DNA from 3 places in the Brevibacillus antibioticus genome. Region 2 is predicted to be linked to each of the others. Evidence: predicted binding sites of a transcription regulator. Region 2 holds the regulator's gene; each other region holds the start of a gene.
The links. The regulator Rex, encoded in region 2, represses fermentation and respiration genes when NADH is low (regulators of the CRP and FNR family bind a similar motif). The targets are predictions, from matches to a motif close to TTGTGAAATATTTCACAA.
Positions count from the first base shown of each region.

Region 1: hcp (hydroxylamine reductase) is a predicted target of Rex. The motif match lies at 3,373-3,390, and genes of this name have one in related genera.
Region 3: E8L90_RS13680 (helical membrane plugin domain-containing protein) is a predicted target of Rex. The motif match lies at 5,099-5,116, and genes of this name have one in related genera.

Region 1 covers NZ_SZNK01000001.1:6,069,290-6,080,016, forward strand. Annotated here, with positions in the region: gene E8L90_RS29235 (sigma-70 family RNA polymerase sigma factor) at 1-320, shown strand, start outside; gene E8L90_RS29240 (hypothetical protein) at 310-1,374, shown strand; gene E8L90_RS29245 (hypothetical protein) at 1,557-1,928, shown strand; gene hcp (hydroxylamine reductase) at 2,016-3,311, opposite strand; gene E8L90_RS29255 (nitrate/nitrite transporter) at 3,456-4,955, shown strand; gene E8L90_RS29260 (Crp/Fnr family transcriptional regulator) at 5,038-5,745, opposite strand; gene E8L90_RS29265 (hypothetical protein) at 5,932-6,972, shown strand; gene E8L90_RS29270 (molybdopterin oxidoreductase family protein) at 6,959-9,133, shown strand; gene E8L90_RS29275 (4Fe-4S dicluster domain-containing protein) at 9,126-9,695, shown strand; gene E8L90_RS29280 (Rieske (2Fe-2S) protein) at 9,712-10,245, shown strand; gene E8L90_RS29285 (hypothetical protein) at 10,229-10,432, shown strand; gene E8L90_RS29290 (hypothetical protein) at 10,461-10,727, shown strand, end outside.
Region 2 covers NZ_SZNK01000001.1:2,271,071-2,281,797, forward strand. Annotated here, with positions in the region: gene E8L90_RS10200 (WIAG-tail domain) at 1-27, opposite strand, end outside; gene E8L90_RS10205 (AAA family ATPase) at 207-1,718, opposite strand; gene E8L90_RS10210 (hypothetical protein) at 1,711-2,238, opposite strand; gene E8L90_RS10215 (cell wall elongation regulator TseB-like domain-containing protein) at 2,391-2,870, opposite strand; gene E8L90_RS10220 (hypothetical protein) at 2,900-3,604, opposite strand; gene E8L90_RS10225 (hypothetical protein) at 3,738-3,917, shown strand; gene E8L90_RS10230 (amidohydrolase) at 3,981-5,285, opposite strand; gene E8L90_RS10235 (redox-sensing transcriptional repressor Rex) at 5,302-5,925, opposite strand; gene E8L90_RS10240 (ComEC/Rec2 family competence protein) at 5,941-6,846, opposite strand; gene dinG (ATP-dependent DNA helicase DinG) at 6,888-9,791, opposite strand; gene E8L90_RS10250 (tetratricopeptide repeat protein) at 9,883-10,727, opposite strand, start outside.
Region 3 covers NZ_SZNK01000001.1:2,923,653-2,934,379, forward strand. Annotated here, with positions in the region: gene thrB (homoserine kinase) at 1-15, opposite strand, end outside; gene thrC (threonine synthase) at 12-1,094, opposite strand; gene E8L90_RS13665 (homoserine dehydrogenase) at 1,094-2,395, opposite strand; gene E8L90_RS13670 (ACT domain-containing protein) at 2,434-2,877, opposite strand; gene E8L90_RS30295 (hypothetical protein) at 3,064-3,216, shown strand; gene E8L90_RS13675 (NAD(P)/FAD-dependent oxidoreductase) at 3,268-4,446, opposite strand; gene E8L90_RS13680 (helical membrane plugin domain-containing protein) at 4,489-4,944, opposite strand; gene E8L90_RS13685 (PilZ domain-containing protein) at 5,236-5,901, opposite strand; gene obgE (GTPase ObgE) at 5,910-7,187, opposite strand; gene E8L90_RS13695 (Spo0B C-terminal domain-containing protein) at 7,201-7,785, opposite strand; gene rpmA (50S ribosomal protein L27) at 7,987-8,280, opposite strand; gene E8L90_RS13705 (ribosomal-processing cysteine protease Prp) at 8,288-8,638, opposite strand; gene rplU (50S ribosomal protein L21) at 8,652-8,963, opposite strand; ribosomal protein L21 leader region at 8,974-9,052, opposite strand; gene E8L90_RS13715 (Rne/Rng family ribonuclease) at 9,110-10,585, opposite strand.

The DNA of each region.
Region 1 (10,727 bases), 3.8 Mb from region 2:
GGGTCAAGAGCTGGAGGAGATTCCGCATTTTTGAACGCATCCGTGCCTTCTCCCACGAAGAGTCTTATTGGGATGAACATACTGCGTTGATGGATGCTACAAACCAAGTGATATCCCAGTCCATACGAAAACTGACCGACAAACAGCGGACAGTGATTATCTTTCGCTTTTATCACGACTATACTCTTGAGGAAATTGCGACCTTGCTCGATATTCCGCTGGGTACAGTCAAGTCCAGATATCATGCTGGCCTCCAGGCACTTCGAAGAAACTTAGGGAATCTGCCCCTGGAAAGGATGGTAAAGATCAATGACTATTGAACACAAAATCCGAGAACATCTGCACGAAGAGGCAGAAACGATGGAGTGCCCGCCGGCCATTTCCAAACGAATCGAACAATCCTATTCTCACTATTTGCAACGAAAAAGGAGCGAAATAACCATGAAAAAACGATTAATTGGTGGAATTGTTGCTGCTGCGATTTTGATCCCAACCGCAGCATTTGCGGCCCCTACTGTAATTGACATGCTTACTCGAGCACCAATGACTTCTGAACAAGTCAAGCTGGATGAGGCTGGGAAAGCAACACTTGAGAAGCTGTATAGCGCATTTCCCGAAACAAGATCGTTTGAGATTATCGAGGCTAGCTACCTTGGAGACCCCAATGATTCAACCAAAAAGGTCCAACTAAGCATCGTCCTGCAGGAAAAGGGAGGAACCGGCAAAAAGTTAACCCTCCATACAAACGGTATTACGGATGTGATTCAAGACCTGACTCAAGAGAATTGGGAGCCTAAGGAGAAGCCACTCATTACTTTACCCGATCAGGAAATCAAGGGGAAGGTAGATCAGCTCATTGATAAATTGTATGGCAACATCAAAGATTACGAAGTTGCCATAGAGCAAATGGAGAATCCAAATGAAAAAACATTTATCTTGAATTACACCAAGAAGGGATCAGAGGGAGAGGGTTACCAAGTATTTGTTCAGGGGAATAGAATTAGTCTTGCTCCGGTAGATTTTGAACCATCAAACAATAAAGTAGAAGGATTTTTCTCTTTTAATGGTAAGCCTGATTATACCGCTGATACCATTTTAAACGATGAAAAACTGCTAGCTTTACTAAAAATGAGCGCGACGGAGTTAAAAGAAGAACTAGCCAAAGGGAAAACGGTTGTCGAGATTGCAGCATCTAAAAATGTCTCAAGACAACAAGTGATCGATGTGATTGGAAGAACAATGGCTGAAGGACAACTTCAAGACGGAAAAAATAAAGTAACGATCAGCGATGAATTACTGAAACAAATGATAAAAGACGGTGAACAAAAAATCATACCCATAATTGAACACAAAACGGAAACAGAATGGAAGTAATAGAGAAGAGGCGGGGAACCGTCTCTTTTTTCTTACCCGTTGTGGGCACCAGCGCAAGCTCGACTATCATGAAAAATAAAGTTGTGCTTCCGCCTACGGGAAGATTCATCATGGCTACGTATACTGTAGCGTATCATACCATTTGACTTCACTCTCAAGCCAATCGAAAGGAGAGGTCGACCGTGGCAATTGGACAGACGACTCGGGTCAGTTTGCCGTACCCCTCAACATGGGATGTTTTCGCTAGCTTTGGTGGAAGACCCACCACGTTAGGCACTTTAGTAATTTCCGCTGTCTCGAATGGCAGGGTCAGTGGAACCGTTAATTTCCGAGGTACCCCGATTCCCATACAAGGAAGCTGGGATGAGAGGAGTAGGCAAATCACGATTGAATCACCTTATGCCAATTTTGTTGGTACCTTTGCTTACAAAGACGAGTTAACGTTAGGATTGCGCCATTATGTATTACGAGGAAACGTTCGAATGAAGCCCCCATCTATACGAGCAGGAGAAGTGGGAACATGGACGGCGGTCACGAATATACCGCGTGTCTGATTCAGATCTTGCTTCCATTACGAGAATGAGGCACCTTCCTGTTAGAATAAGGTGCCTCCTTTTGTGATTACGGCCACAGGTGATAGCTTATTGAGTGATTCCGAGCATTTGCTTCATATCTTCTTGAGCATCACCAATCAACTGAATATGGAACAAGTCTTGTAGTACTTGCAGAACACCGGGTTGAATGAACTCAGGCAATTTTGGGCCGATCCGTATATCTTGTATCCCTAGGCTAAACAGACCGAGCAGGATGGCAACCGCTTTTTGTTCAAACCAGGAAAGAACGATACTTACCGGCAGCTCGTTTACTTCACACTCGAAGGCATCGGCTAATGCAGCTGCAATCGTAATAGTAGAAACGGAGTTATTGCACTGTCCCAAATCGATATATCTTGGGATGTCGGTACCTGGCACGGTACCGAAATCTACATCGTTAAAACGGAATTTTCCGCAGGAGGTCGTAAGAATGACTGCTTCTGGCGGTAAGGACGTAGCCAACTCACGGTAATACTCGCCACCCTTGCCAGGAGCGTCACAACCAGCGATGACGAAGAAGCGTTTGATCTTTCCTTCCTTGACTGCCTGGATAATTTCAGGAGCGATGCCGAGAACCGTTTTATGATGATACCCGGTCGTCAATGTCAGTTCGGATTCGATAGAAGCCTCAGGAAGAGACAATGCTTTTTCAATGAGCGGCGCAAAATCGTTCTCTACAACTTTCGTCACATTTTCCAAACCGGTTATATCATACGAAAAGAAACGATCGGCGTAGCTGCCTCGAATAGGCATGACACAGTTTGTTGTAGCCAGGATAGCGCCGGGAAATTTCTCGAACAATTGACGTTGATCGTACCATGCTTTCCCGATGTTCCCTTTCAAATGAGGATATTTTTTTAACTCGGGATAGCCATGTGCAGGCAGCATTTCGGAATGCGTATATACATTGATTCCTTGTCCTTCTGTCTGTTTTAACAGCTCTTCGAGAGCAAACAGATTGTGCCCCGTAACAACGATGCATTTTCCTTCTATTTTATTTTGCGAGACTGTGATTGGCTCTGGGACTCCGAAATGATCCGTATGAGCCCGATCCAAAAGCTCCATGACTTTTAGCGCAGCTTTGCCTACTTTCATGGCCATTTGCAAATGTTCATCCAAGTTAAAATTCACATTCGTCAATGTAAAATAAAGAGCTTCCTGTGTAATCCCATCCACTTCAGGATCGATATAGCCCAGTTGTCGAGCATGTGTGGCATAAGCCGCAATTCCTTTTAAAGCAAAAATAATGGTATCCTGAATACTCGCAAGATCTTCATTCTTTCCGCAAACGCCGATGACCTTACAACCACCTGATGGAGTCTGTTCACATTGATAACAAAACATGTATAATCACTCCTTCGATTCAAGATTTCGCTTTGATTATAAGCGGGTTATCTGGAAGGAGCTGTGATTAAAATCACAACGAAACCAAACTTTGCCTCTTATCATAGGGGATGAAGAAGATTTCCCAAGTTGAGGGGTGTTGTTATGGTACGAAAATGGCAGTTGCCGCTACAGACGTTAAGTCTAACGGTCGGTTTCATGGTATGGGTCATTCTGTCGTCGCTCATGCCTTTTATCAAAGAAACCGTACACATGAGTGCAAGTGAAGTGGCGTGGGTGACAGCGATTCCTGTTCTTCTTGGATCGTTGCTAAGAATCCCAGTTGGATATTGGAGTAACCGATTTGGCGCGAGACTATTATTTAGCATCAGCTTTCTCTTGCTGCTGGCTCCTGTTTTCTATATTAGCCAGGCGACCACTTATACCGATTTGTTAATCGGCGGGTTATTTATAGGGATAGGCGGAGCGGTGTTTTCTGTTGGTGTCACATCTCTACCTAAATACTATCCGAAAGAGAAGCATGGTTCTGTAAACGGAATCTACGGTATGGGGAATATTGGTACAGCGATCACGACGTTTTCAGCGCCAGTTCTGGCTAAATCGTTTGGATGGGCAACGACTGTACAGATGTTTATGCTATTGCTTGTGGGATTCGCAGTGCTTACCTTCTTGATGGGGGATAAAAATGAACCTAAGGTAGTCACTCCTCTTGGTCAGCAGATAAAGAGTGTCTACAAAAACGAAAAGCTGTGGTTAATCAGTTTGTTCTACTTTATTACGTTTGGTTGCTTCGTCGCTTTCACCGTGTATCTCCCGAATTTTTTAGTGACCCATTTCCAACTGGATAAAGTAGATGCAGGTATGAGAACAGCAGGGTTCATTCTTTTGGCGACACTGGCAAGACCATTGGGGGGCTGGCTAGGCGATAAGTGGAACCCCTTCAAGGCATTGATGATTGTGTTTGCCGGGCTCGCTTTGTCTGGTATTGTCTTATCGTTTTCGCCATCGATTTTGATGTATACAGTAGGGTGCTTGTTGGTAGCGGCATGTGCCGGAATCGGTAACGGTGCTGTGTTCAAATTGGTGCCGATGTATTTCTCGCGACAAGCGGGGATTGTAAATGGGATCGTATCTGCTATGGGGGGATTAGGAGGATTTTTCCCGCCATTGATCCTAACGCTGCTGTTTAATCTGACCGGGCATTACGCGATCGGTTTCATGGCGTTATCGCAGTTTGCACTGGTAAGCTTGGTCTTGGTGATGTGGATGTTTTACCAAGAGAAGCTGCAGCTCGCCGCCACCATTATGGAAAAGACGGGAGAGGCGATACTGATTACCGATACACGAGGAGTCATTAAAAGTGCGAACCACGCTTTTACGAAAGTGACCGGTTATGAGATGAATGAGGTGATTGGCAAGTCTCCTAATATTTTGAAATCAGGCAGACAGAATGCCGACTTCTATCAAAAGATGTGGGACTCAATCAAGAAGAATGGCTATTGGCAAGGAGAGATCTGGAATCGACGGAAGAATGGGGATCAGTATCTCCAATGGTTAACGATCAGCGCGATTAAAGACGATGCAGGAGACGTCGAGTACTATGCGGGCATGTTCAGCGAGCTTGCGGAGCAAAGACATGGATAAAGAAGCTTGAATCACTCATAAAAAAAGTCTTGGACGGACAAGTCCAGGACTTTTTTTATGTAGAAAAGTATGTAGAGTTTGCTCACATTTGGCAAATATCAGGAGGGCAGTCATCACAATAAATCGCTTCTTTTAAATAGGCAAGGTCCTTAATCAAGATAAGCCCCTGGGGAAGTAGATCGATAGTGTCCTGTTTTTTCAGATCGGAAAGCATTCGGTTGACACTTTCTCGTGTCAGGCCAATGAATTGTGCCAAATCACGATTGGTAAGGGAAAGGTCGATGAGGATTCCTTCGGGGTGTGGCTTGCCGTACGTGTTACTCATGCGGATTAGCGTTGAATACAAGGCGCCCATTTTGCCATTGAGTAGCAAATCACGAAATTTAGACTGCATCCGCCTGTTCATCAATCCCATCCAACGCAGGAAGTCTACGCAAAATTGACCGTTTTTGATGAGCATTTTTTCTAACCCTTGTCGCGGGATGATCCATATCTCACCCTCCATCAACATGGTGCCTGTAGAGGTGTACATCAATTCCTGTTCGAAAAGCCCGGAGACGCCGACTAGCTCTCCTGCACCAAATACTTGTAGTGTCAGTTCTTTTCCATCGTTCGTGTTTTTTGTGAGCTTAATCTGGCCCGACGAAATTAAGAATAGCTGATCGGCTCTTTCACCATCCAAAAACAGAACGGCTCCAGGAACAAAATTTTTCCGAACAGAAAATGTTTCAAGGCTATTCACAAAATCGGAAGAAATCTGCTCTACAAATGTTGTGCCATTTCCGGTCATGTGGTTCCCCCTTACAACAAGGATACAAAGGTAACTCATTATATCATTCGAAATCGATGGTTTGGGAAGAGGAAATCGTCCTGATTTTGGCAGTGGTGTGAGGTAAATCACAACCTAGGTTACGAGCCGTTGCTACAATGGACTCGAGCGAAAGGAAAAAATGAGCAGCAGCAGGGAGGGTGTTGTATGAACTATCTATTTGCTTCCAAGGTGGCGAAGCGTGCTTTTATCATCATCGCTTGCTTGTTCGTCCTAAGTTACGTGGGAACACGTTTTTTCACGCATATTGATTTGGCGCTTTACGGCTATATGGTAGGGACTCTTGTCTTTATTGGAGGTTTCCTTTATCGATTTTCTGCGTGGGCAGATCGCCCGCCAACGAATGTCATTTTGAAAAAGGGGCTACGACTTCTCTTTCGTAAAAGCACGGCGAATACAACGGTGGATCATCTGGCCATCTATCGCTTTATTTGGAATCGGGGATGGTATCGCTGGACACAGCACATCTTGCTGGGATGGGGATGCATCCTGGCCGCGTTTGTCACCTTTCCGTTAGTGTTTGGCTGGATGTACTTCACGATGACGGACAATGGCTACTATCAGGTCGTGTTCATGGGTGTGGATGTTCTGACCGTACAAGCGGATGGCTGGGTTGCCTTTCTCTTTTATAACGCGTTGAACATTACTGCTTTTATGGTCATCGGTGGAGCAGTCATGGCATTGTATCGCAGATTAAAGAACATGCAGGCACGGGCTGAACAATCCTTTGTCTACGACTTTTTGCCTTTATACCTGCTGCTGTTTATCAGCGTGACAGGCTTGATGTTAACCGCAAGCAATATGTTCTTAGGGGGCTTTGGGCACCCGGTCATATCCGTCACTCATCAATTTGCAGTGATTGTAACATTGATTTATCTACCTTTTGGAAAACTGGCTCACATACCATTCCGTCCCATGAGTGTGTTTGCACGCAATTATCGCGAACACTATGGCGAACAGGAAATGAAAAAGTGCAAAGTATGCAGCAATGAGTTTGTTTCTGCCGAACAGTCGGCAGATGTAATCAACGTGCTGGGTAAAAACGAAATGGCTTTTCAAATGGAAGAAGGATTCCACTTGGCTGAACTTTGCTTGCCGTGCCGCAGAAAATACCGGATGTTCCGCTTCACAGGAGTTCCTACGCACGAGATCAATGCCAAGGAGGCAAATCAACATGCCAAAGGATAAATTTTTAAAAGTAATTGAAAACAAGATACATCCTAACGAAAAATTGGTTAGCACGCACTGCTGCTACTGCGGTATGCAATGCGGGATGAACCTGCGTGTAGATACAACGACGAACAAGATTATCGGAGTGGAGCCACGGTACGATTTCCCTGTCAATCTGGGTAAGATGTGCCCAAAAGGGGTGACGGCTTATCAGCAGGTGAATCATCCGGATCGGATACAGCTGCCGTTAATTCGAACAGATGCATCACTAAAAGGCACGGCGGAAGGCTTTCGAGAAGCGTCATGGGAAGAAGCGCTTGACTTGATCGTTTCCAAGTTCAAGGAATTGCAACACAACTATGGCAAAGATACCTTGTCTGTTTACTCTGGCGTTTCCATGACGAACGAAAAATGCTATCTCACGGGTAAGTTTGCGCGGGTTGCCTTGCAAACTCGCTATATCGACTACAATGGCCGCTTCTGTATGTCCTCCGCAGCGGCAGGATTGAATCGAAGCTTGGGGATTGACCGCGGTTCTACCATTCCCTGGACGGACATTCACCAAACAGACTGCTTGTTTTTGGCCGGATCAAACGCGGCCGAGTGTCACCCAACCAGCATGTTCCGTATTTGGGAAGTGCAAAATCGAGGCGGCTATCTGATCGTAGCCGATCCAAGGGAAACACCTTTGGCACGTCGAGCTGATATCCACCTGGATCTGCGGCCTGGGACAGATTTGGCGCTCGCAAACGGAATCGTTCATCTCCTGATCAAGAATGGGCACATAGATGAAGACTTTATTCGAAATCATACGAATGGTTTTGAAGAAACAAAAGAAGTGGTTGCTACCTTCACACCGGAGTATGTCAGCGAAATAACAGGGGTTTCGGTGGAGAAGATTGTGCGGACTGCCGACATTTTCGGGAGGGCACCCGATGCGATCGTGATGTTTTGCCGTGGTGTGGAACAGCAGTCGAAAGGGACAGACAACGTATCCGCCTATACCAACATGTCTCTCGTCACAGGCAAGATTGGCCGACCAAAATCAGGTGTGGCAACCCTCACTGGTCAAGGAAACGGTCAGGGGGGGCGGGAACACGGGCAAAAAGCCGATCAATTGCCTGGCTACCGCAAGCTCGACAATCCTGAACATGTGCGTGAAATCGCATGTGCTTGGGGTATCTCCGCGGAAGAAATGCCGCAGAAAGGTGTTTCTGCCTATGAGATGTTCCAGCTGATGAAGGATAAAACGATTCGCAGCTTATACTTACTCTGCTCCAATCCGGTTGTAAGTGCGCCAAATCTAAACCATGTTCGGGAGTCCCTGAAAAGTCTGGATTTTATGGTTTGCTGCGACTTTTACTTGTCCGAATCAGCGGAATACGCCGATGTCGTTCTTCCCGTTACGACTTGGGCAGAGGACGATGGAACGACTACCAATCTCGAAGGTCGCATCATTCGTCACCGTCAGGCACAGGATTGGTTTGCCGAATCCAAGCCTGACTGGTGGATTCAAATAGAAATCGCCAAAAGAATGGGGCGCGGACAATTCTTTACTCACTTGAAGTCTCCACAGGATATTTTCAATGAAATACGTCAGGTCTCCAAAGGCGGAGTAGCTGACTACTACGGGGTCACCTACGAGAAAATTGACCAAAACAATGGTGTTTTCTGGCCGTGCCGCGAGGAGGGCGACGAGGGACAGCCCCATTTATTCCTGGATAAAAAGTTTTATCACCCGGATGGCAAAGCCAAAATATGTGCGCTGCCGTACCGTCCGCCAGCCGAGGAGCCGGATGAAGAATATCCTTTGCGGTTAACGACGGGGCGAGTTGTGTTCCACTATTTGTCCGGGAACCAGACAAGACGAATCCCGTTTTTGACGGACATGTATCCTGATCCGCTGCTAGAGGTTCACCCAAAAACAGCGACACGCTATGGTATTGAACACGATGAGCTGGTCACTCTGAAAACGAGAAGAGGCGAGGCGCAGTACCGCGTGAAAGTGATCGAGGCGATTCGAGAGGATACGGTGTTTGTTCCGTACCATTGGGGAAAAGCGCAGTCTATCAATCTGCTGACCAACCCGGCGTTGGACCCTTACAGCAAAATGCCTGAGTTTAAAGCGTGCGCCGCGAAAATCATCAAGCACAAACATGGAGGAGTTCGCCATGGGTAAACAAGTCTTATACATCGAAATGGACAATTGCATTGGTTGTCGAAGCTGCTTGGCGGCGTGCACACAGTGTGGAGGTCACGACAACCGAAATCGAAACTACGTACTGGATGTGGACCCGTTTATCAGCAGACAAACGATTCCTCTCATGTGCTTACATTGTGTGAATCCTGCTTGTGCCCGCAGCTGTCCTGCTCAGGCGATTCAAATCGCAGATACTGGGGCCGTATTGTCAGCCCTGGTAGAAAAATGCATCGGTTGTCAAAATTGTACGATTGCCTGCCCCTATGGGATTCCTAAATTTGATGAAGAGCAGAATCTCATGTACAAGTGCGATCTATGCTACGACCGTACGAAAGAGGGAATCCCGCCGATGTGCGCTTCGGTTTGCCCGACAAACACCTTGCAGTGGATTGAGGAAGCAGAGCTGGAAGAAAAACGGGCACAGATTCCTTTGGCCAATGGCAAATGGACTGCCAGCCACGATCCGGATGTGCTGGAAGGCGAAACCAATGTGAAAATTAGCCTGCCTGGCATTCTGCAGGGCAAACAGAAGCTATTCTAGAGGGGAGATATACCTTATGGAGAACGAGAAAACCCGCCCAATTCCGTTGAAGGATGACAATTATACACATAATATCAATCGTTCCAATGAGCGTAGTCTGGATCGACGGAGTTTTATGAAAACAATGGTAGGAGCAGCCGGTCTTTTCGCGGCATCTACTCTGCCATGGGGGGCATTAGCTGCCAAGGAGCTGATGGGTTCATCCAGCAAGACGTTTCCCGCACAAAAAATCGCGAATCTCAGCGATATCAAACCCGGAGATGCGATTGAGTTTAACTATCCAGGAGAGCATGACAGCGCGTTGTTCGTGTATGTGAAGGAAAAAGAGTACAAGGCGTATCAAAATGCATGCACCCACCTGCGTTGTCCGGTATTTTGGGACCGGGATGAGAAAGAGCTGCTATGTCCTTGCCATCATGGGAAATTTGATATCGCCACAGGTAAGCCGCTCGCTGGTCCCCCGAGAAGACCGCTTCCGGAAATTGTGCTGCAAGAGAAAGATGGAGCTGTATACGCTGTAGGGGTGAAGAGATATGAAGAGCAGCTATAGAGGTGTCATCCTATTAGCATTGATCTTGTTCGCCAGCATTGTGTGCACCCAGTACACAGTCAATATGTATTTTGCACAGCGATATATGGAGGTGCTATTACTCAGCGGTGCAACAGTGGTGTTGTTCCCACTGGCATGGATGGTATTTAGAAAAGACCAGCGAGATCGAAGAGAACAAGGGAAATAATCCGGGGAAGGAAGTGTGATCAGTTGCCATGAATCCAAATAAGAGAACGATTGCCGAGCTTCACCAAGAGCTGCCTTCCTTGGTGGATAAGAAAATGGGGATACTCATTCAAGATTTGGCAGATGATGCCGAACCACACAGTCCCGCTCTCTTGGAAAGGCCACTGGCAAAATGGGAGATCACGGAGGATGAGGAGCATCTACGACTCTATTTTAATCCTTGCCAGTTTATTGCGATTCCCATCCAGAATGGACCGGTTGTTTTTTCGCAAGAGGATGACTGTATTCGAATGGTT
Region 2 (10,727 bases):
TGCTTTTCGCCGGTTCACATTGGCCATAGGGTCTCCTTGCCTCCTGATTTCATTCCCGTATCACTTTTGTAGGATATTCATCCATTTCCCTATTTGGCACCGTGTCTACAAAATTGTTTCATCCTTATTGGCCTAAGCTGCCAGCAAACGCAAGAAGAACCTGCTTCGCCAACTCTTTCATTGGCTAGCAGGTTCTTTTTCTTCATCTATACGGCAACTTCTTCTTTCGTTTGTAACAAAAGCGTCCTGAACTCATCACCTTGCAGAACTTCCGCTTCCAACAATGTATACAAGCCCGTTTGGAATACAGAGTCATACTGTCTCAAAAGATTGCGAGTTTCTACGAGCAATCCTTCCAGCAGACGCTCAACCTCGTCATGAATCCGATTCTTATCCACGTACTGCAAATGTACAATCCCCAACTCGGACATACCGCTTTGTACAATTTCCTGTGCCATTCCCAACGCTTGCTCGAAGTCATTCTTCGATCCAGTACTACGCCCACCGTAGTAGATTTCCTCCGCTACAGCTCCCCCTAGGCTAACCATGATTTGCTTCTCCATCGCTTCCTTGGTATACAGATAGCGGTCTTCCATTGGATTTTGTCGTACGTATCCTAATGCTTTGCCACGTGGACTCAGCGTGACCTGCGAAACAGAGCCTGGTCGCACGCTCTCACTGACAATGGCATGTCCCAATTCATGGAGAGCAACGCGCTTCTTCTCTTCCTCTGATGCTTGACGGTCTACCTTTTCTCCGAGCATGACCTTGTCTACGGCATAGCCAAAATGCTTCGCAGTGATCTTATCCTGACGGTCGCGCATGGCGTAAATAGCTGCTTCATTCGCTACACTTTCCAGCTGCGCGCCAGAGAATCCGAATGTCTCCTGTGCCACTTTATCCAGTGTGACGTCCTCGCCTAGCGGTTTATTGGCCGTATGAATGGTCAAAATCTGCTCGCGCGCTGGCTTGTCTGGAAGATCAACGCTAATATGACGGTCAAAACGACCAGGACGCAATAGCGCTGCGTCGAGCATGTCCTTCCGGTTCGTAGCTGCCATGACTAAAATCCTCGGCTTGTCGGTCGTAGCTACACCATCCATCTCCGTCAACAGTTGATTCAGGGTTTGATCGTATTCACGCTGCTGTTGACCGTCCCTTTTTCCACCGACGACATCGATCTCATCGATAAAAATAATCGCGCTGTCTTGCCCATTTTTCTCTGCTAATGCCTTGGCTTCTTGAAACAATTCACGGACGCGTTGTGCACCAACACCGACGTACATCTCGACAAACTGCGAACCTGACGCCGCAACAAAGGCAGAATTTGTATAGTTCGCTGCCGCTTTCGCCATCAGTGTCTTACCCGTACCAGGAGGACCTGTCAATAGAACACCTTTTATCGGGCGAATTCCGTACTGCTCAATTTTGTCCTTATACACGAGAAAATCAAGCGATTCCTTCAGTTCTTTTTTGGCGCGTTCCTGTCCACCGATATCGGCAAACTGCACGTCCGATTTCGGCAACTCATGCTTGTTTGCTTTTCTTTTCCCACCGAGGGCGACATTCCCGCCTTGTCCATTTTGCTGACGGATGACCAGAAAGTAAATCGCTCCCAGTACGGCTCCGAACACCACGAATGGCGTAATGTTTACGCCTAGAAAAACAAGAAAAACCAACAGGGCAGGTACGATGCCGATCAGTACTTCCTTACGCACGTGCCGTCACCTCTTTTTCAATCGAACGGGGGATGATGGTGTAAAAATCCTCCGTTCCTTTTTTCAAGTAAACATAAATGTTCTTGTCATCCATCAATGCAGATGCTTTGTCCAGCTGATTCCCCTTCTTCCATTGCTCCACGAGAGCTGGAATGCGGCTATATTCATGCAACTCCACAGCTTCTGTAAACACAAATTGACCACTCTGCCAAATATCGTTCATCGCTGTCGACTGATTGTCGATATCAATGACCACTTCTTTTTCGCCTGCGATCTTTTGTGTTTCCGTTAGCAGATTGCGATATTCTGCTGGAAATGCGTCTGGTTTTGTAACAGTTACATCTATTTGAATTTTATCTTTGCTGATATCCAAATTACCCAATGTGGCGGACTGCATTTGTCCAATTTCTGCACGGATCGGCTCCTCGATCTCCATCTTTTGATACAAGAACCATCCTCCGAACAGGAGTGCCAAGGTTGCCACCAAAGATAATCCAATCGCGCTCTTTTTCAACTGCACGGCTACTCCCCCCATAAATATCGTTCTCGTTTTCTCTCTCTGCAACATCCACAGTATATCACATGAGTATATCAATTTCTTATACAGATGTTGGATGCAATGCCAAACAGGCCTTCTCCCATCAGGAAAAGGCCTGTCGTTATGCTAGCGTCTTAGGTTGGTGCGAGCACGTATGAGGTTAACAGAGCGCCAGTGAATAGATCATAATGAATGTAGTGAAAACGACCGTCTTTGTCTTTGACAGTGACTTCCCAAAATTTCTTATCGTTTTCGAGACCAGGGACTAAATGAGTGATCTCCGATTGCGGGAAGGACTTGTAAACCGCCTCTTCTACATTCTTTTTCGGAACAGCAAGATCCATTCGATCGAAGCTAACCTTCTGATCGCTCATCCAAGCTACAACTTGTGTCCCGGCCTTGTTTTTCCCAATGACGACAGCGTAGCTCTCCTTGCCTCGATATTCATCAATGGATTCAATCTCCGTGATCGTCGTTCGACCCTGGACCCACTGACGAACGGTCTCCTCAAATTGATTACGCGCTCCTGCTACAGAAGCCGTCAGGTGATAGGCGAACCCAGCTCCCGTAAGTAAAATGACGGCAACGATTGATAGGATAATTCGTACTAACACAGCAAAGTAACTCCTTTACGTGGCTGACATTACAATCGGAATCGAAGCTGGTCTCTCTTCACTCCAACTGCCGTTTGTATTTGCAAATCCAGCTCCAGTTGACGAAGCTGCCCCGTAGTTGACTCGTACCATAGTTGGTAATTGACTTTCATTCCGTTCGTTACGTTCGAAGTCAAATCGTGAAGAGGGAAGGATGGACCTAGCCACATCGATAGTAGCGAAGAGACTTGCTCAGGTGGGACCACTATCCGATATCCACTCCATCCTTGCCCTGTAGTATCTTCGAGGCGTTGTGGACTAACCGATTGCAAAACTCCCTTGAGTAATACTGCGTGCTCATACGGGGTGAACATCGCATACGGCAGTGCAGCATGATCCTGTATCTGACCATCCATTCGCAGCGATACTGGCTGCCCATCTTTTCTGGCTATTTCGAGCTGGTGGCCACCGATTTCTCCTACGAGCTGAAATTGCTCATTTTGATATCGCCCATGCAAGGTCTGATTCTGCATGTATACCAGAAATGAACGTGCCTCGTCCTTCGTGATCTGCTCCAAAAGCTCCGCTACCATCGTCGCCGTCTTCTCTGTCCCTGCTGTTTGTTTGACCGCAGAAGCTGTATCTATGCTGCCTGTATTGGCAGATCGACTTACTGTCCCCAATACAATCCCGAGAAGAAATAGACCGAGTAGGATAGGAATGAGCCACCACAGCATTCTAGGCCGGATGTACATGTCGTCCCCCCTGTCCCGTTTTTGTCTTTAGCCTATGCTATACGGGAAGGTTTTAGAACGACACGGAAAACTTGCTAATCATAGCTTAAGGTTGGGCGGTCATACTACACATACACCCCGAGGAGGTGAGCGCGTGACATCTTCGCAACAAACCACATCTCCTGACATACTTGGGTTTCTGTTACAGGAATACCGCGTCTCCTGGGCAGGATTGTCGTCTCCCTTGCGTCAATGGTCGCACACACCCACTCTTCATTTTCGCCATCATCTCCTGACAAAAGCTGTGGCAAAAATGAACAACGGAACGTCGTAGTATCCAATTCCCCTACCTACACCTACACTGCCTTACTCCTGTCCCCCACCTGACAGGAGCCTTTTACCGTTTTAACGTTTGGAATACGCGGTTCGCTTCGTAAATCGCGCGCTCCTCATCGATGGTTAACAACTTATGATTACGCATCAAGAATTTACCCGCTACAATCGTATCTTTCACATCTCGTCCATTTGCAGCGTACACCACGTGTGAAATCGGTTGGTGTGCTGGGTGGAAATGGGCTTGATGGCTATCCAGTACGATCAAGTCAGCTTGCTTGCCTACTTCAATGCTTCCGAGTGTTTCCTCTTGGAATACCCCTTCTGCACCATAACGAGTAGCCATGCGAAGGGCTTCCTCTGCTGGAACCGCTACTGGATCGTTGTTTACACCTTTGTGCAGAATCGCAGCGAGTTTCAATTCCTCAAACAAATTCAAATTGTTGTTGCTTGCCGAGCTGTCAGTACCCAATGATACGCTTACGCCTTTTGCCAACATTTTCGGAACTGGCGCAACACCACTAGCCAGCTTCAGGTTGCTCACTACATTATGAGAAACTCTCACGTTGTATTTTGCCAAAATGTCGATTTCTTCATCCGTTAGGTGAACAGCGTGCGCGACGAGTGTTGGGCGATTGAACATGCCCAGCTTTTCCAAATGAGCGACTGGGCGCAGTCCGTAGTCCTTCTCGTTTTGACCGACTTCCCAAGCGGTTTCAGACATATGGATATGAAGCGGCAAGGACAACTCATCGGCTTTTTCGATAATTTGGGTAATAAATTCTGGCGAGCAGGTGTACGGCGCATGCGGTGCCATCATGACGGTAATACGCCCGTCTGCCTGATTGTGCCATTCTTTTGCAAAAAGAGTCGCGTCTTTCAGCTTTGTTTGACGTTCTTCTTCGGAACACAAACCGATCATCCCTCGGCAAAGGCGGGCACGCATTCCAGCTGCATCGACTTCCTTCGCCACAACATCCATATGATCATACATATCCACAAATGTTGTGGTTCCCGTACGAATCATTTCAATAAGCGACAGTTGAGTACCCCATTTTACGGTATCTCCCGTGAATTGCGCCTCTAATGGCCACATTTTGTCTTCCAGCCATTGTTGCAGCGGCAAATCATCTGCATAACCGCGTAGGAGGGACATACCAGCATGTCCATGCGTGTTGATTAAACCTGGCAGTATGTAATCACCTTTTTGATCGATGACTTCATCGTATCCCGCTTCCGACAGGTCCTCAGGAGTTGGGCCCACATACGTAATCTTGTTGCCTTCGAATGCTACGGCACCATCGTAAATAACTTCATTCGTATCGTTAACGGTAATGACTGTTGCGTGAATGAGGATCGTCTTTTTCATAGTATACACTCCATTCTTACGTCAAATAGTAGGCCAAGCTTTGCAGGTTGGACGTCACATCGGCATAGTGAATGCGAACATCTTTTCCTGCGCGAATCGTCGTAGGGGCAAAATTCAAGATCCCCCTGATACCCGCTTGAGTCAACTGATCACATACGGATTGCGCTGCAGGTGCCGGTACCGTGATAATCGCCAACTTGATTTGCTTGTTTACGATCGTTTCCTCCAGCTCTGATAAAGGCTGAATCGGTATACCTGCGACTTTTTTGCCCTGCTTCTCTTGATTATTGTCAAAGATGGCCGCAATCCGCATGTTATCTTTCAAATAAGCGTTGTAGTTACTAATGGCATGGCCCAAATGCCCAGCTCCGACCAAAGCGACACGGATTTCGTCCGTTAGCTTTAGAATTTCACGTATTTTTTCCACCAGATAATCGACATCATAGCCGATTCCCTTTTTTCCAAAATCACCAAAAGCTGCAAGGTCTTTTCTGATTTGGGCAGGATTCACATCGAGATTCTTGCCCATCTGTTGGGAGGAAACGGTAGTCACCTCAACTTGCTGCAAATAACTGAGGTAACGCAGATAAATCGGCAAACGACGGACGACCGCTTCGGAAATCTTTTCGTGTTTTGCCACGTTCGGTCTTCCCCCCTAATTCTTTTGCTTCAAAATCCGATATTCTTTTCCATTCGATAAAATAGTAATGGAACCGTCGTGGCTGGTAACGTATGTCTCGGCCCATGACTCACCCAGGCGCTCCATGACTTCCGTCTGCCCCTCTTTCATTTGATCCCGCGATCGGCCTGTCTGAATGATGGCGACCTGTGGATCAACCTGCGTCAGAAACGGTTGCGAAGAGCCTTGATTGCTCCCTTGACCGGCTACCTTTAGCACTTCCGCCTTCAATCTGTCATTTTGCCGTTCCAACAGTCGCTCTTCTGCTTTTTCATTCACGGCACTCATAAATAAATATCGCAGTTGACCATGCGTCAATCGAAAGACGAGAGAATTATTTTGGGGCGATAAAAATAACGGTTCATCCGGAAGCAAAACTTCCATGGAGATTTCTTGGTCAAGAGTGAGTACTTGTCCTTTCTCTGCTTCCATCTGCTTTTGGTTGGAGCGAAGCAGCACGCCATGGCGAATGGATGGTGCGATCAGCTTGGGCAAAATGACGGCATCTACAAGCACTTGCTGGCTCAATGAAGCGTATCCTCCCATATGCTCAGGCTGGTCGTTCGTCAACACCACATAATCGAGCCGTGTGATTTTGAGCTCTGCCAAGCGCGCTGAAAGAACGGGCCAGTCTTCTGCCGTACCCGTATCAATCAGCATCGTTTTGCCACCTGGCATTCTCAAAAGCGTACTCTCGCCTTGTGGAAGTGCCAGGTAGGTGATAATGAGACCCGAAAATTCCTGTTCTGTCTCCGTTTCAAACGGGTCATCTATCTTCACTGCTGCTTCTCGCAAATACAAATGGCTATCAATCGAGCATGCGCAAAGGAAAATCGTACTAAGAACTACCATCCACCAACGCCACGCTTTTTTCCATAACATTTATTTTATCACCTTAATCCCTATGAGACTATTGCTTCATTTTATGAATCTGACAGGGATTGCATACTAAGGAATGGCTCTATGCGCTCTCGAAGCGTTGGCCATGGATCGCTCTCGATTTGAAATGGCGGCAAAGATTGAAGGAATGAGCGTCCATATCTCGCCTCAACCACACGCGTGTCGAGAACGATCACGACCCCTCGATCCAAGTGATGACGAATTAACCGCCCCACCCCTTGCTTAAATTGCAGAACGGCTTGTGGAAGAGACAACGACATAAAGGCGTTTTTTCCTTCTGCCTTTAAAAGCTCTGCCCTTCCTTGATACACAGGGTGATTCGGCGGAGCAAACGGTAGGCGAACAATGACTAAACTGCTCAGCCATTCCCCCTGGATATCGACACCTTCCCAGAAGCTGCTCGTCCCAAGCAGAACACTTCTCTCCATGCTTCGGAACAGTCGCACTAGCTTGCTCCGATTGTTGCTATCAATCCCGTGGCCGAATAACGTATATGGTTCTGGAGCCTCCGCCAGTCGTTCCTTCATCGCTTGGTAAACAAGTCGAAGCATCGAATGGGAGGTAAACAGAATCAGCGTCCTTCCTTTCGAAGCCAGTACAACATCCACGCATCCTTGGATGACCGCCTCCAAATAAGTGTGGTCACTCTCTTTGCCTGGCGCGGGGAAATCTGATGGAATCAACAGCAGCCCCTGCTCTTCATAATGAAACGGCGATGGCAGTGACAAGGTCCGCACTCGTTCCTCGGGCAGTTGGTCAAGACCAAACTGGCTTTTGATATAGGAGAAGCTGTTTTTGACCGTCAGAGTGGCTGATGTCAAAATCAGACTCCGCTTTTGCGCGAAAAGCGGTTCTGCTAGTGAGTCGGCAACCTTCAAGAGTGCTGCTGACAAATGAACCTGCTTCCGAGCTGTACGGGACTCCACTTCCATCCAATACACATACTCGACATCCTGCTCAAGTAAAAAGAAGTGAAGCAGCTCTACGGCGTTTTGCCAGTCTTTGATGAGACCGAATAAATCTGTCAGTAGACTGCGTAACGAAAAAGGAGGCTTTTCCGCTTCCGGAGTCGTTCGCAATAGCTGCTCGATGCCCGCTGCGTATGCGGTCATCCCTTCAATCAGCTTTTTAGTTACTTTGCGTATCTTCTCGTGTTTGCCTACAAACGATTCGATCCGATAACGTACCGTCTCACGTCCAGCGTCCGTCGTCTCCTCCGCACGATCTGATGCCCATGCATACAAGAGCTGTGTCCATTGCTGCGCTTTCTCTCGCAAGGCAGCGGACTGTTTTCTCAGCTCCAAAAGCTTTGCAGCTACATCTTCTTGTACCGTAGGCATCCAACTTTGCAGCTCTTCTGCAAAGCGAGCAATAGCCCCACTCTCTTCAACCGATGCACGATCGAACAAGAAAAGAAGCTGCGTGGTTGAAAACTGCTTGCCTAAATGCTGTGTCGCCGCGTCCTCCAAATGATGGGCCTCATCGACGATGGCAACTTCATAAGAAGGAAGAATTCTGTTTTCCGATTGCAAGTCGCTGATGAAAAGGGCGTGATTGACGATGAGTACATCGACATCGCGAGCCCGTTCCTTCGCCTGAAAATAGTAGCAGCGACTAAACCACGGACAAGCTCGATTCAAGCAAGAGCTCGTATCACTTTTTACTTGTTGCCACAGCAGTTGACCACTTGGAGGCATGCTCAGTTCTTCCACGTCACCGGTAACGGTTTGCGTGAGCCACGTCAGCATCTGTCCTTTGACCAAGCGCATTTCTTGGCTGCTTCCTTCTACAGGCTCGTCCACGGCTTGTTCAAATTTACGCAAGCATAAGTAGTTTCCTCTGCCTTTTAGTGTCGAAGCTGTAAAGGAAAACGGCAGAGACTCCTGCAAGGTAGCAATTTCCTTATGGAATAACTGTTCCTGCAATTGAATGGTATTGGTACTGACCACCAGCTGCTGCTGATTGTGATGGGCCCAAATGATCCCCGGCAAGAGATAGGCTAATGATTTTCCCGTACCTGTTCCTGCCTCTACCAATAAATGGGCACCATCCTCCATTGCCTCATAGACGGCATGCATCATCGCTTCCTGAGCATCCCGACGTTGATACCCTGACATTTTCGCCTGCATGTGCCCGTTGTCGCCCAAAACATCCTCGAGCTGGTCGGCAAACGCTTTGGTCATTGTCGCGTCGATATGAGGACGCTTCAGCGACGCTGTTAATTTTTCTTCGCGCTTCCGTAGAGCCAACTGGCGATAAATATCCCACATGTCTGAGGAATCCGTTTCTGTTGGCGTTCCATCCAGCTCTGGCAGCTCTATGAGCTTTTCCATCTCAATCTGACGTAAAAGAACCTCGATATCAGAGCGAAACGAAGAGACGAGCATCTGCAGGCGCTGGATTGTCACGAGCGGCAATCTCTTTAAAATATCCAGCAAGTGGAGAAATAGCTGCGCCGTGGCAAGTGCATCGCTATCTGCTTGATGGGGATTATCGTGCTCGATTTCCAGCTCAGACGCCAGTTCTCCGAGCCTGTAGCTATTTTGCATCGGCAAAAGAACGCGGGATAGCTCCACTGTATCCAACACGTAGCCGTCAAACGCATAATAGCCCTGGCTCAGCAGGGCTTCTTGTAAAAATTGGAGATCAAAGCTCGCATTATGTGCAACAAAAGCTCGTCCGTCCAATAAACGCAAGAAATCTGGAAACACTTCTTCCAGGGAAGGAGCATCTGCAACCATCTCATTGGTAATCCCTGTTAATTGGGTAATAAACGGTGGAATATCCTGGCCTGGATGAATCAGGGTGGAAAAACTCTCGGTAATCTGCCCGTCATCGATTGCGACAGCACCAATCTGAATGATACTGTCACCTTGGCGTGGATGGCTTCCTGTCGTCTCAAAATCTACAACTAGTAATCGATTCAAACGTTGTCACCTCGTAACCTGGGCGGAAACATTTCATCCGCACCCATTCACATTCGGCAACGATGGGAAATATTCCTGCTCTCCTATACATTTAAGGCTGCACGAGCTCAGTTTTCATTTCTGATTGACCGAGCTTGCTTGCACACAATTGCAGATAGATGGGGATTTCCCAAAACTGTTCTGCGAATGGCAATGCCCGTTGTAAATATTGTTCAGCTAGGCGCCAATTTTCTTCCACGACCGCGATTCTTCCCAGATGAAAATATCCTAACGAACGTACATATGGCTCAGTGTCTTCCAGGAAATACTTTGCCAACCGTTTTGCTTCTTGTGTATCCCCCAGCTTTTCGTATGCGGAAATCATTCCTGATTGTCCGAGGCGATTGTCTCGGTTTTTCTCCAGCATGATCCGAAACGCTTTGATCGCTTCTTCTACTCTTCCGTCAAACAACAGCATCCAGCCATAACTAAAAAGAAAGTCGTCATTTTCAGGTGCAAGACTGATCGCTTTTTTGACAAGCGTCAATGCGCGCTTCGTACCAGCAATGAGCCAGGTATTCCAGGCTAAGCCATGCCACGTCCACCCTTCTTTTGGGGAACGCTCCGTCAGAAAGTGATAGCAAATCTGTGCCCGGTGGTAATTGCCCACTGTTTCGTATAAAGAGGCCATTTCCTGAAGAGTATCGCTGTCCAAATCACGTGTCGGTAGCTGCAAGCCTTTCGGCGGGCTCCATTCCACCGTCTCATCCATCGTATGCAGTAATTTGGCAGCACGCAGCCATAGCATCTGCGCTTCCCAATCGTGCTCGTTTTTTTCTAGATACGGTTCCAATTCGTCCAATGCTTCCTGAGCATCACCATCTCTTAAATAACATAAGGCGAGATTGTACTTGGCTTCTTCCTGTTCTGGCTTGATCTCGAGAGATGTCTTAAAAG
Region 3 (10,727 bases), 650 kb from region 2:
ACGTCGTCCATTCATGATACAAATTCTCTCCCACTTTGACGAACCAACTCCATCACAGCTTCATGTGTCGCCGGAACAGAACGCGGCTCCTCACCTACCAGCTTCAAAGCGATATTTGGATCTTTTAGTCCGTTTCCTGTCAATACGCACACGATCTGGCTGCCAGGTTGAAGCCTTCCAGCCTCATGCAGCTTGATAATACCAGCCAGCGATGCTGCCGAGGCAGGCTCACAAAACACACCTTCGCTCTTTGCCAGCAAATGATAGGCATGCAAAATTTCTTCGTCCGTTACACTATCGACAAGACCGCTTGATTTCGAAATGGCATTCAAAGCGCCATCCTTGCTCGCTGGATTGCCAATTCGAATAGCTGTCGCAATCGTTTCAGGGTTGGCTACTGGTTCGCCGTGCACCAACGGCGCTGCTCCCGCTGCCTGGAATCCATACATCTTAGGCAACCGACTCGACTTTTTAGCCGCAAAATATTCCTCGAAGCCCTTCCAATATGCTGTAATGTTACCGGCGTTGCCAACTGGAATGGCCAAAATGTCAGGTGCGTCCGTCAGCGCATCGCACACTTCAAATGCCGCAGTCTTTTGTCCTTCAATCCGGTAAGGGTTCACGGAATTCACCAGTGTAATCGGCTCTTTCGCTGTGATTTCACGAACGATATCCAGCGCTTCATCAAAATTGCCGTCAATCGCGATGACTTCTGCACCATATGCGATAGCCTGTGCCAGCTTGCCCAGTGCGATATTGCCGTTCGGGATCAGGACGATGCAACGCAATCCTGAACGTGCCGCATACGCCGCAGCCGCTGCTGATGTATTCCCTGTCGAAGCGCACATGATTGTGTTGCTGCCCTCTTCTACCGCTTTGGCTACAGCCATGACCATGCCTCTATCTTTAAAAGAGCCTGTCGGATTGAGCCCCTCGTATTTGACGTGTAGCTCCACCCCCAATTGTTTGGAAAGGTTCGGAGCATGGATCAGCGGAGTGTTTCCCTCATGCAAGCTGACCAGCGGAGTTTTTTCTGTAATCGGGAGAAATTCCCGGTAACGTGCCAGAATTCCAGACTGTCGATAAGAAGCCATTATTTGTCTCCTCCTTCTACGCGGTAGCAGCTCTGCACAGTTGATACGATATCCATCTGCTCCATATAAGCCAGTACCGCATCCATGTCACTTTTTGAGGACAGGTGGGTAATCATGATAATTTCCGCTTCACGTCCGTTGTTGAACGGTTGCTGGATGACCTGCTCAAGGGAAATATTTTTGTCTGCCAACAGCTGCGTAATTTGAGCAAGAACACCGCGTTCATCTGCAACTACAATGCGCAGGAAGTATTTAGAGAATTTTTCGCTGTCTTCTTTCAATACTTTCTCTTTGTAAGGAGCAACCATTCCACGTCCATTTACTCCTAGCTTTCTATTTTTGACGACAGTGACCAGGTCAGACACAACGGCGGTAGCAGTCGGCAATTCACCTGCACCTGGCCCGTAAAACATGGTTTCTCCTACCGCTTCCCCATGTACGTACACGGCATTAAAGACACCATTTACAGAAGCGAGTGGATGAGATTTCGGAACCAGAGTCGGCTGCACACTTACCTCAATCGCCTCTTCGTCACGACGAGCCAGTCCGAGCAGCTTGATTTCATAGCCTAGTTGTTTGCCATAGGCGATATCTTCCCTGCTCACGGAACTGATCCCTTTTACATCCACATCTTCCAGCTTCATCGGTACACGGAAGCCCAGCGTTGCCAGAATCGCCATTTTGCGGGCGGCATCAAAGCCTTCCACATCGGAGGTTGGGTCCTGCTCCGCGTAACCCAGTGCTTGCGCTTCTTTCAATACCTCGCTGTATTCTGCGCCCTCTTGACTCATTTTGGTCATGATGTAATTGGTCGTCCCGTTGACGATCCCCATCATTTTCGCGATACGGTCTGAAGAGAACCCTTCTACTAACGCGCGCAGGATCGGTATTCCACCTGCCACGCTTGCCTCGTAGAAAACGTCACAGCCCTTTTCTTGCGCCTTCGCTAAAATTTCTGCTCCGTGCAACGCCATCAGATCCTTGTTGGCTGTTACTACGTGCTTGCCTCGTTCGAGTGCACCCAAAATGTATTCCTTTGCTGGGTGAATGCCACCAATTACTTCTACGATGACTTCAATTTCTGGATCATCCAAAAGATTAGCAGGGTCAGTGGTCAGTGCCCCCTCCATGGATGAAAGATTACGAGATTTTTCCGCATCCTGAACAAGAATACGGGAAACCTCAATACTGAGGCCGGTTTGCTTTTGCAAATCCTCTTGATGTGCTTGAATAATGCGTACGACACCAGTCCCCACTGTCCCAAAACCCATTAATCCCAATTTAATGCTCTGCTTCTCCATGTCTCTCTCCCCTGCCTTTTCTTTGATTGTTTTTTTGCTTAGCCTCTACCGACGATCATCGCTTTGCGAACACCTGGGATCTGCTGCAAGCTATCCAAAAACTCCGTGCTAGATACGCGAAGATTAGCCATATCGACTGACATGGATATGGTAGCAATCCCTTGAAGTGGAATCGTCTGATTGATGGTCAATACGTTTCCACCTTGATCTGCTACATATGTGAGCACTTTGGACAAGTAACCTGACATGTGATCCAAAGAGAACGTAAACGTCATAATTTTTTCGCTCATCATCGCATTGAACGGAAAAATGCCATCTTTGTACTTATAAAAAGCACTACGACTCAATCCCACCCGTTCAACCGCTTCATTCACGGTATCCACCTCGCCGGATTCCAGCATCTTCTTGGCATCAATCGTTTTGGCAATCGATTCTGGCAAGATGTCAGATCGAATCAAGTAGAATTTTTCTTCCTTTTTCATGCGTTGTGTCCTCCTGAGAAAAACAGTTGTTTCTTCATAGGGGACATTATAACGGAAAGCATGGAATGTGACAATCCTTATCCGTCACTTTTTTTCATCGGCTCCCTATTTGGTTTACTTTGATTACATGAGAGGAAGCTTCTTCGCGCACAATAATGCGTATCGTATAGAGGAGGTGAAAGACAAATGGCCGGACGTGGAAAGTCAGATAAATCGGAGCGCCGTAACAATCACCCAGCGGGTAAGCCAAGCAGTCTCGAACAATTTGGCAATGACATGCGGGGTAAAAAAATGGCACAATCCCCAAACGTGATTGAAGATCCAAGCGGAAACGGATAAACAAGCACAAAAAACCCCGGGACATCATGATCCCGGGGTTTCCTGATTCGATTAGTATGCCAAAGAGGACAGACCGTTAATATGAGTCAAATAGCGAACGTTACTCGCTTCTTTCATCAAGGTTGCTGGCAAGCCTTTCAGCTTCAATTGGCTTGCACCAATAGTTCCGATCGCGTCTTTACGGCCCAGGCTACCTAGTGTTCCGGAGAATACCGGTTTGAAGGTATCCATTTTGGTGCCGTTGAAGTGTGCGAAGAGATTGTGACCTACTACTTCGCCCATTTGCCATGCCAGTTGCGCAGTCGGAGGGAATGGACGACCTTCTGGCCCCATTACGACCGCACTGTCACCTGCAAGGAATACATCAGGGTGAGAAGTGGATTGCAGGAATTCTGTAACAGTTGCACGTCCGCGGTTTACTTCCACGCCGCACTCTGCTACTACGCGATTTCCTTGTACACCACCTGTCCATACCATTGTTTTGGTTTCAATGGTACCGCCATCTTTCAGGAAAACCGTGGTTTCTTTCATTTCCGTTACTGGTACACCTGTCAGGAATTGAACGCCGCGTTTTTCCAAGCTTGTTTTCGCACGCTCAACCAGGTCAGGAGCAAAACCAGCCAAAATGGACGGACCTGCTTCTACGCAGTAGATGGATACGTCTGCAAAGTCTACACCGTGTTTATGGCACAGATTTGGCAGCATATCAGCGAATTCCCCAACCAGCTCGATACCTGTCAGACCGCCACCGCCTACAACGAAGGTAGCATCTGCTTTATTTTTGCTCGTCTTGTATTCAATCACGCGCTCTTCGAGGTGTGCGCGCAGACGATTTGCTTCTTCTACAGACTTCAGTGTAAAGCTGTACTCTTGCAGACCTGGGATTCCAAAGAATGCGGTTTCACTACCCAACGCAACTACCAAAGCATCGTATTTGATGGACTCGCCGCTCGCCAGTGTTACGCGTTGGGAATCAAGACCAATGTTTTCCACCGTGTCAACTACGAGGTTAATCTCTTTGCCACGCAGCAATCTTTCTAGAGGAAGCGCCACGTTTTGTTCAGACAGGTTTCCTACTGCTAAGCGGTGCAGTTCCGTAATGATTTGGTGAGTAGGAAAACGGTTTACCACCGTGATCGACGCTTCTTCAGCCGTCATGTATTTACGTGCAGTCAATGCGCTGAGCAAACCGCCATAACCGCCGCCTAGAATCAGAATATGCTTCGCCATGCCCAATCCTCCGTCCTTGTCTTCCATTCCATAATAAAAAAACTAGCGTTTTTGTTGTTGACGCTCTGCTGATACTTCGAGGAATGCTTGTGCGAAACGCAAAGTTTTTTGTACTTGCGGATCTTTGAGCATTTTGAGAATACCGAATAAACCGATAGTAGACTCTTCTACGTGAACACGGTCATTGGCTTCAATGGCTGCTTGCGCAATACCTTTCGCTTTATCAGAGATCGGTTTTACGAACTCTTCCATTCCGCCTTTGATGTCATCGATCAATACATGATCATTTGCTACCGTTTGTACCAAATCGTAGGTTTTGGTCAAAAGAGTTGTCAGTTCTGCCAATTTAGGCAGGTTCGCCACCAAAACGTTCAGTGACTCTTGGATTTCTGGTTTCATCAACTGATCGAGTACATCTTGTTGCTGTGCTGGTGCCAGAGTAGCAGTGCTTGCTACTTCAGCAGCAGCTTGAGCTTGTTGCGTAGTTGTTTGAGACATAAAAAAAACGTCCTCCTTTGCTTTGGAATAGAGGCCTTTCATTCTCGATGCCTGTTCATACGAGTAACGGCCGCTATTCTCCCTGAAAACCGGGTTAAAAATTGTTTGTAACGTTTTTCACAAAGTAAAGCAGACAACCGATTCGAATAATCAAAAGTGAATGATTTCACAAATATTTATTCAAGAAAGCGCACACAACAAATCCATCAAGTGAACAGGCTCGATGTAGAACTCTATGTACTCTACTATATACCTTCTTCACAGGAACATCAAAGGAAAAAAACCGCTTCCTTAGGAAGAAGCGGTAGTTGAGAGCTTTTTATAGTAATCTTTGATGAGTTCATGGTGCTTTTCATTGATATCTGTAAAGATTAATTCAATCATTGATTGCTTGTCTTGGAACGTTTTTTCCACGATTTTTGCCATCATGACGATCTCCTGCGCTTGCTTCGGTATCTTGAAAGACAAATGGAGAAAATCGCCCTTTGACACATAACCGTCCGTTCCCAAAACAAGACGGGTAGGAGAGAATTTCAGCAACACTGCTTCGCCTTTTTCTTCGATCGGTCTAGCTCCCATCACCTTGTAAGGGACAGAAATACCGAGATCTGGGGAGATGGGATCCTGCTTGCGCTTTTGTGTAATTTCTACCCCAACACTAATCGGAATCATCCCTAATAGCTTGATCGGCCAAAGCGTTTGCTCCGAAACTACTTCCAAATCAATGGTGTTCACTGCCGCATCCGTTTCCCAACGAATGCGTACAGTTGATCCGAGAAGCTCTGCTTTCGTTTCAGGCTTCATCTCATAGGAAACGACGAGATAATTGCCCTTTGCATGTTCAACCAAAACTTGGACAGGCGTCTTCACCTGCTTGGAGATGATAAGCGGTAGCGTCGCACCGCGTTGGAGTCGTTTATCCCCCATAAATGGGTTCAGTGATGGGATATCAATCATGGTTTTTGTCACTCCACAAAGTCAAACTCTAATTTGCCGATCCGAACGGTATCCCCGTCTTTTGCTCCCAGCTTGCGCAGAGCATCATCTACACCCATAAAGCGCATTTGTCTTGCAAAACGCTGGGCTGCATCATAGCTGGTCAGATTGGTCATGCGTACGAGCTTCTCGATCTTTTCACCGCTAACAACAAATACATCGTCATCACGCGTAATCTCGAATTCGTCTGGTTCTTTTTCTGCTCGGAATACCACGCGCTCTTCCACTTCCGCAACTTCCTCGACAGCAGGCTTGTCCGGAATCGTCGCCAAGGCGTCCCCGATCGCATACATCAATTCTTGTACGCCTTGACGGGTTGCAGCAGAGATCTCGTACACCTTCACACCTGGAACCTTTTCCTTGAAAATACGCAGGTTTTCCTCTGCTTCGGGCAGTTCCATTTTGTTCGCGACTACAATTTGCGGACGATCTTCGAGCTTCAGGTTATACATCGTCAGCTCTCGGTTGATCTGCAAATAATCCTCGTATGGATCGCGTCCATCTACCGCTGCCATGTCAATCACATGAACGATCAAGCGCGTACGCTCTACGTGACGCAAGAATTGGTGACCAAGACCCACACCTTCATGCGCGCCTTCAATCAAACCTGGCAAGTCAGCCATTACGAAGCTCTGCTCGCCCAAGTCCACAACACCCAGATTCGGTGTCAGCGTCGTAAAGTGGTACGCCGCAATTTTTGGCTTCGCCGCTGTTACACTGGACAGCAAGGTGGATTTTCCTACACTCGGATAGCCAACCAAGCCCACATCTGCAATCAGCTTGAGCTCCATGACAATATAACGCTCTTGACCTGGTTCTCCGTTTTCCGAGATGTGTGGGGCTGGATTCGAAGAGTTGGCAAAACGAATATTGCCTCGTCCACCACGTCCACCTTTTGCGATCACAGCACGTTGACCCTGCTCCACGAGATCGACAATCACTTCTTTGGTATCATCATCAATAACAGTTGTTCCCGGTGGCACGCGCACGACCATATCTTCCGCGCCTGCTCCGTGCTGAGATTTGTTGCGGCCATGCTCTCCACGAGGAGCTTTGAAATGTCGTTGATAGCGGAAATCTACCAGTGTACGCAGACCTTCATCCACGACAAATATGACATCTCCACCTTGACCGCCATCTCCACCTGCTGGACCACCCAGCGGTACGTACTTTTCCCGTCGAAAGGAGACGGCTCCGTTGCCACCGTCCCCGCCTTTTACATATACTTTTACCTGATCGACAAACATGGTGTCACCTCTTTCATTCCGCGAATGGAACCACCAAATTCAGGACCCATTCTTCTTCCGTATGTATCCACTCGGTGACCTCCACCGTACTCTGTTCGCTTTTACGTATCAGCTTTTCCAATTCTTCCATTCCGGATGCATGAAGTACACCGGCCAGGTCAAAACGAAAATGAACGCCACGCTCATCCATCTGCAAGCTTACCTGCATGCTGGCTGGTTCGTACCCGCTCTGGTCTACATGATCGTTCACTGTGCATAATATCTCTGACACCAACTGAAACAAGTCTTGCTCGCTCAAAACTACTCGCGTGAGATCCACATGATTGCACACGTCTACTTCTAAAAGCAATTCGTTGTTCAATGCGTTAAATGTCAAGAAGAAGACGGACAACAAGGAGCTATTCAATCGGGCAACCATCGATTCCTGCATCGCCATCTGTGCGATGCGCTTCAAGTGGGCCTCCCCTTGTTCAGTACGGTTCAAATGCAAATAGCCGAGCAGAACCTGAACGTGGTTCAACCAGTCATGCCGCTGCCTGTTCAGAACGGTCAGCAGTTGGTCTGTCTGATGCGTAAACAGCCTCCGCTCGTCCCCCATCACATTCACCCAAGTCGATAAGAATATCTTTCCCATCTATTGTACCATAAAAAAACCTCTTTCGAGGCAAAATCATAGAAGAGCGACCGCGTTTTACTGGAAGTTTTTATACGCTCCGGAATTTTTAAATTCCTGCTCGTTAAAAAAGAGCCGGACAAAAAGAAAACCCAGCTATATCGCTGGGTTTTTCTTAACAAATATTTACGCTTCGGAAGCAACTGGCTCGATCACAACTTGTTTGCGATCACGGCCCAGACGCTTGAAACGAACAACACCATCTGCAGTTGCAAACAGAGTGTCGTCTCCGCCTTTCATTACGTTCGCACCTGGGTAAATCTTTGTTCCGCGTTGACGAACGAGAATGTTACCAGCAGTAACGAATTGCCCGTCGCCACGTTTCACGCCCAGACGTTTGGAAATGGAATCGCGACCGTTCTTTGTGGAACCTACCCCTTTTTTCGATGCGAAAAACTGAAGGTCCAAGTTAAACAGCATGTTCATATCAGACACCTCCCTGCCATTTACGATCATTTACTTTTACGTATTTACCGTAATTCGCCTCAACTGACAAAAGAGCAATTACCATGCTCTCTGCCAAAAGCTGTTGTTTCTCGCGTGCAGTCTCCTCTCCCGAAGAAGAAAGACTCCACTTCAAGAACCCACCGCCTTCTTGTGCGACAGCGACATCAGGAGTGATGCCCGTCAAAGGTTGGATGGCGTTTAATATACCAAAGCTGATGCCTGATACAGCAGAACAAACGATGTCTGCTCCATAGGCACCCGCATTGGCATGTCCGGAAATACTAATTTCATGGATACCGTGCTGCGCACGGCTCACGATCACTTCAATCATAACAAGTCACCAATTAAGCGTTGATCTTCTCGATCACAACTTTGGTGAATGGTTGACGGTGACCTTGCTTGCGACGGTAGTTTTTCTTGGCTTTGTATTTGTACACGATAATCTTTGCAGATTTACCGTGTTTTTCTACTTTACCAGTTACCGTTGCACCAGCTACTGTAGGAGCTCCTGCAGTAACTTTTCCGTCTTTGCTTACGAAGAGAACTTTGTCAAAAGTAACAACGTCTCCTTCGTTGCCAGCCAATTTCTCGATGAAGAGAACTGCTCCCTCTTCAACTTTGTATTGCTTTCCACCGGTTTCGATAATTGCGTACACTGTGTGCACCTCCTATACTCAGACTCGCCTTTACAGGTGCGTCGACGAGCGACGACTTATGTACCTGATTCGTGCGGTTACAGTATGCACGAGGCATATCTGCATGACAACCATTAGGTTATCATAGCTACAATAGCCCAGTCAAGTTATTTCGATTGTAAACGCTCCGCCTCTGCCCGATTTCCGACGTATCCAATTCGAAACTCGTCTGGGCTCATAGACGGGACAAGCCGCTTATAGACATGGAGAGGCCATGTAATAGCTCCTGCTTTTTCCCACTCCTCTATCATGTCCAACAATCTTGGCGGCATGTCCACGAGAACAACCTCTGCATCTTGGCTCTTTGCCAAAGCGGTGACTTCGGTGTACAAGTGCTGGAACAGCTCGTCTACTCGCCAAACTCTCCCTCGGCCCTTGCATGCCTCACACGGTTCCGTCAACCGCTCCATCAGGCTCGCACGCACTCTTTTTCGCGTCATCTCGACTAATCCAAGCGAAGTCATCCCGAGAACAGTCGAAGGCACAGGGTCCTTCGCCAGCTCTTGTTTCAATCGCGAGATCACTCGCTCCTTATTGACCTCTTCTTTCATGTCGATGAAATCAATGATCACGATGCCACCGATGTCTCGCAACCGAAGTTGCCGGGCAATTTCAGCTACCGCCTCCAGATTGGTCGCTGTCACTGCCTGTTCCCGCTGTTGCCCTCCCCTACCTGTGAACGAACCGGTATTTACATCGATGACCGTCATCGCTTCAGTCCTGTCGATGACCAAGGATCCTCCACTCTTGAGCGGCACTTGTCGATCACGAGCACGAATCAACTCCACCTCGACACCCAAGAAGTCAAAGAGCGGCTGTTTCCCCTGATACCAGCGAAGCTTCTCTTGTACTTCTGGAGCAACAGCTGCCAACGCCGCTTTTACCTGCTGATAAGTCGTCGCACCTTCTACCAACAACTCATCCATTCCCATCGCCAAGCCATCTCGGAGTGCCACCTCGATCAACTCTGCATCCTGAAAAATCCGCCCGGTCGAGCGCAGTCCCTCCGCTGTTCGCAGCATGTCCCGCCAGCGATTGCGCAAATAGGTCAGTTCACTAATGAGTGTCTGCTCTTCTGCTTCTGCTGCTTCCGTGCGCAGAATACAGCCTTCCCCTTGCTCCACTGTCGAAGAGATCACCTGTTGCAGTCTTTTTCGTTTGGTATCATCCGATATTTTACGCGAAAGCGAAATGCCCTCTTCAGTCGGAAGGTACACCAGGTAACGCCCCTGCAAGCTGATTCGCATCGTGATTTTTGGCGCCTTCATTTCCATCGCCTCTTTACTCACTTGAACCAATATCTTTTGCCCTACTTGAACACGTTCCGCAATACTTGGTTTCGCTGCTCCACCCGACTCCACACCGACCGTGTCATCTACGTACAAATAAGCATTTTGGCCTGTACCAATATCAACAAAGGCGGATTGGATGCTAGGCTTCACATCTGCGATCCGTCCTTGATAAATGTCACCAACGCTTGCTTGTGCCTCCGCATCCTGTGTACGCCATTCCTCCAATTTTCCATTTTCCATAAATGCGATGCGGATGCTGCCACCTTGTGCACTGATCGCTACTTGCTTCACTGCCTTCACTCCTTATTCCCCGTGCAAACGTTGCCCAAAAGCAGGATAACCGGGCTCATAGGATGTAATCTATCATAGCTACCAAGTCGAGGTAAAGGAGATCATCTATGATTCATGCTGGTAATTTAAAAATAAGAGCCTT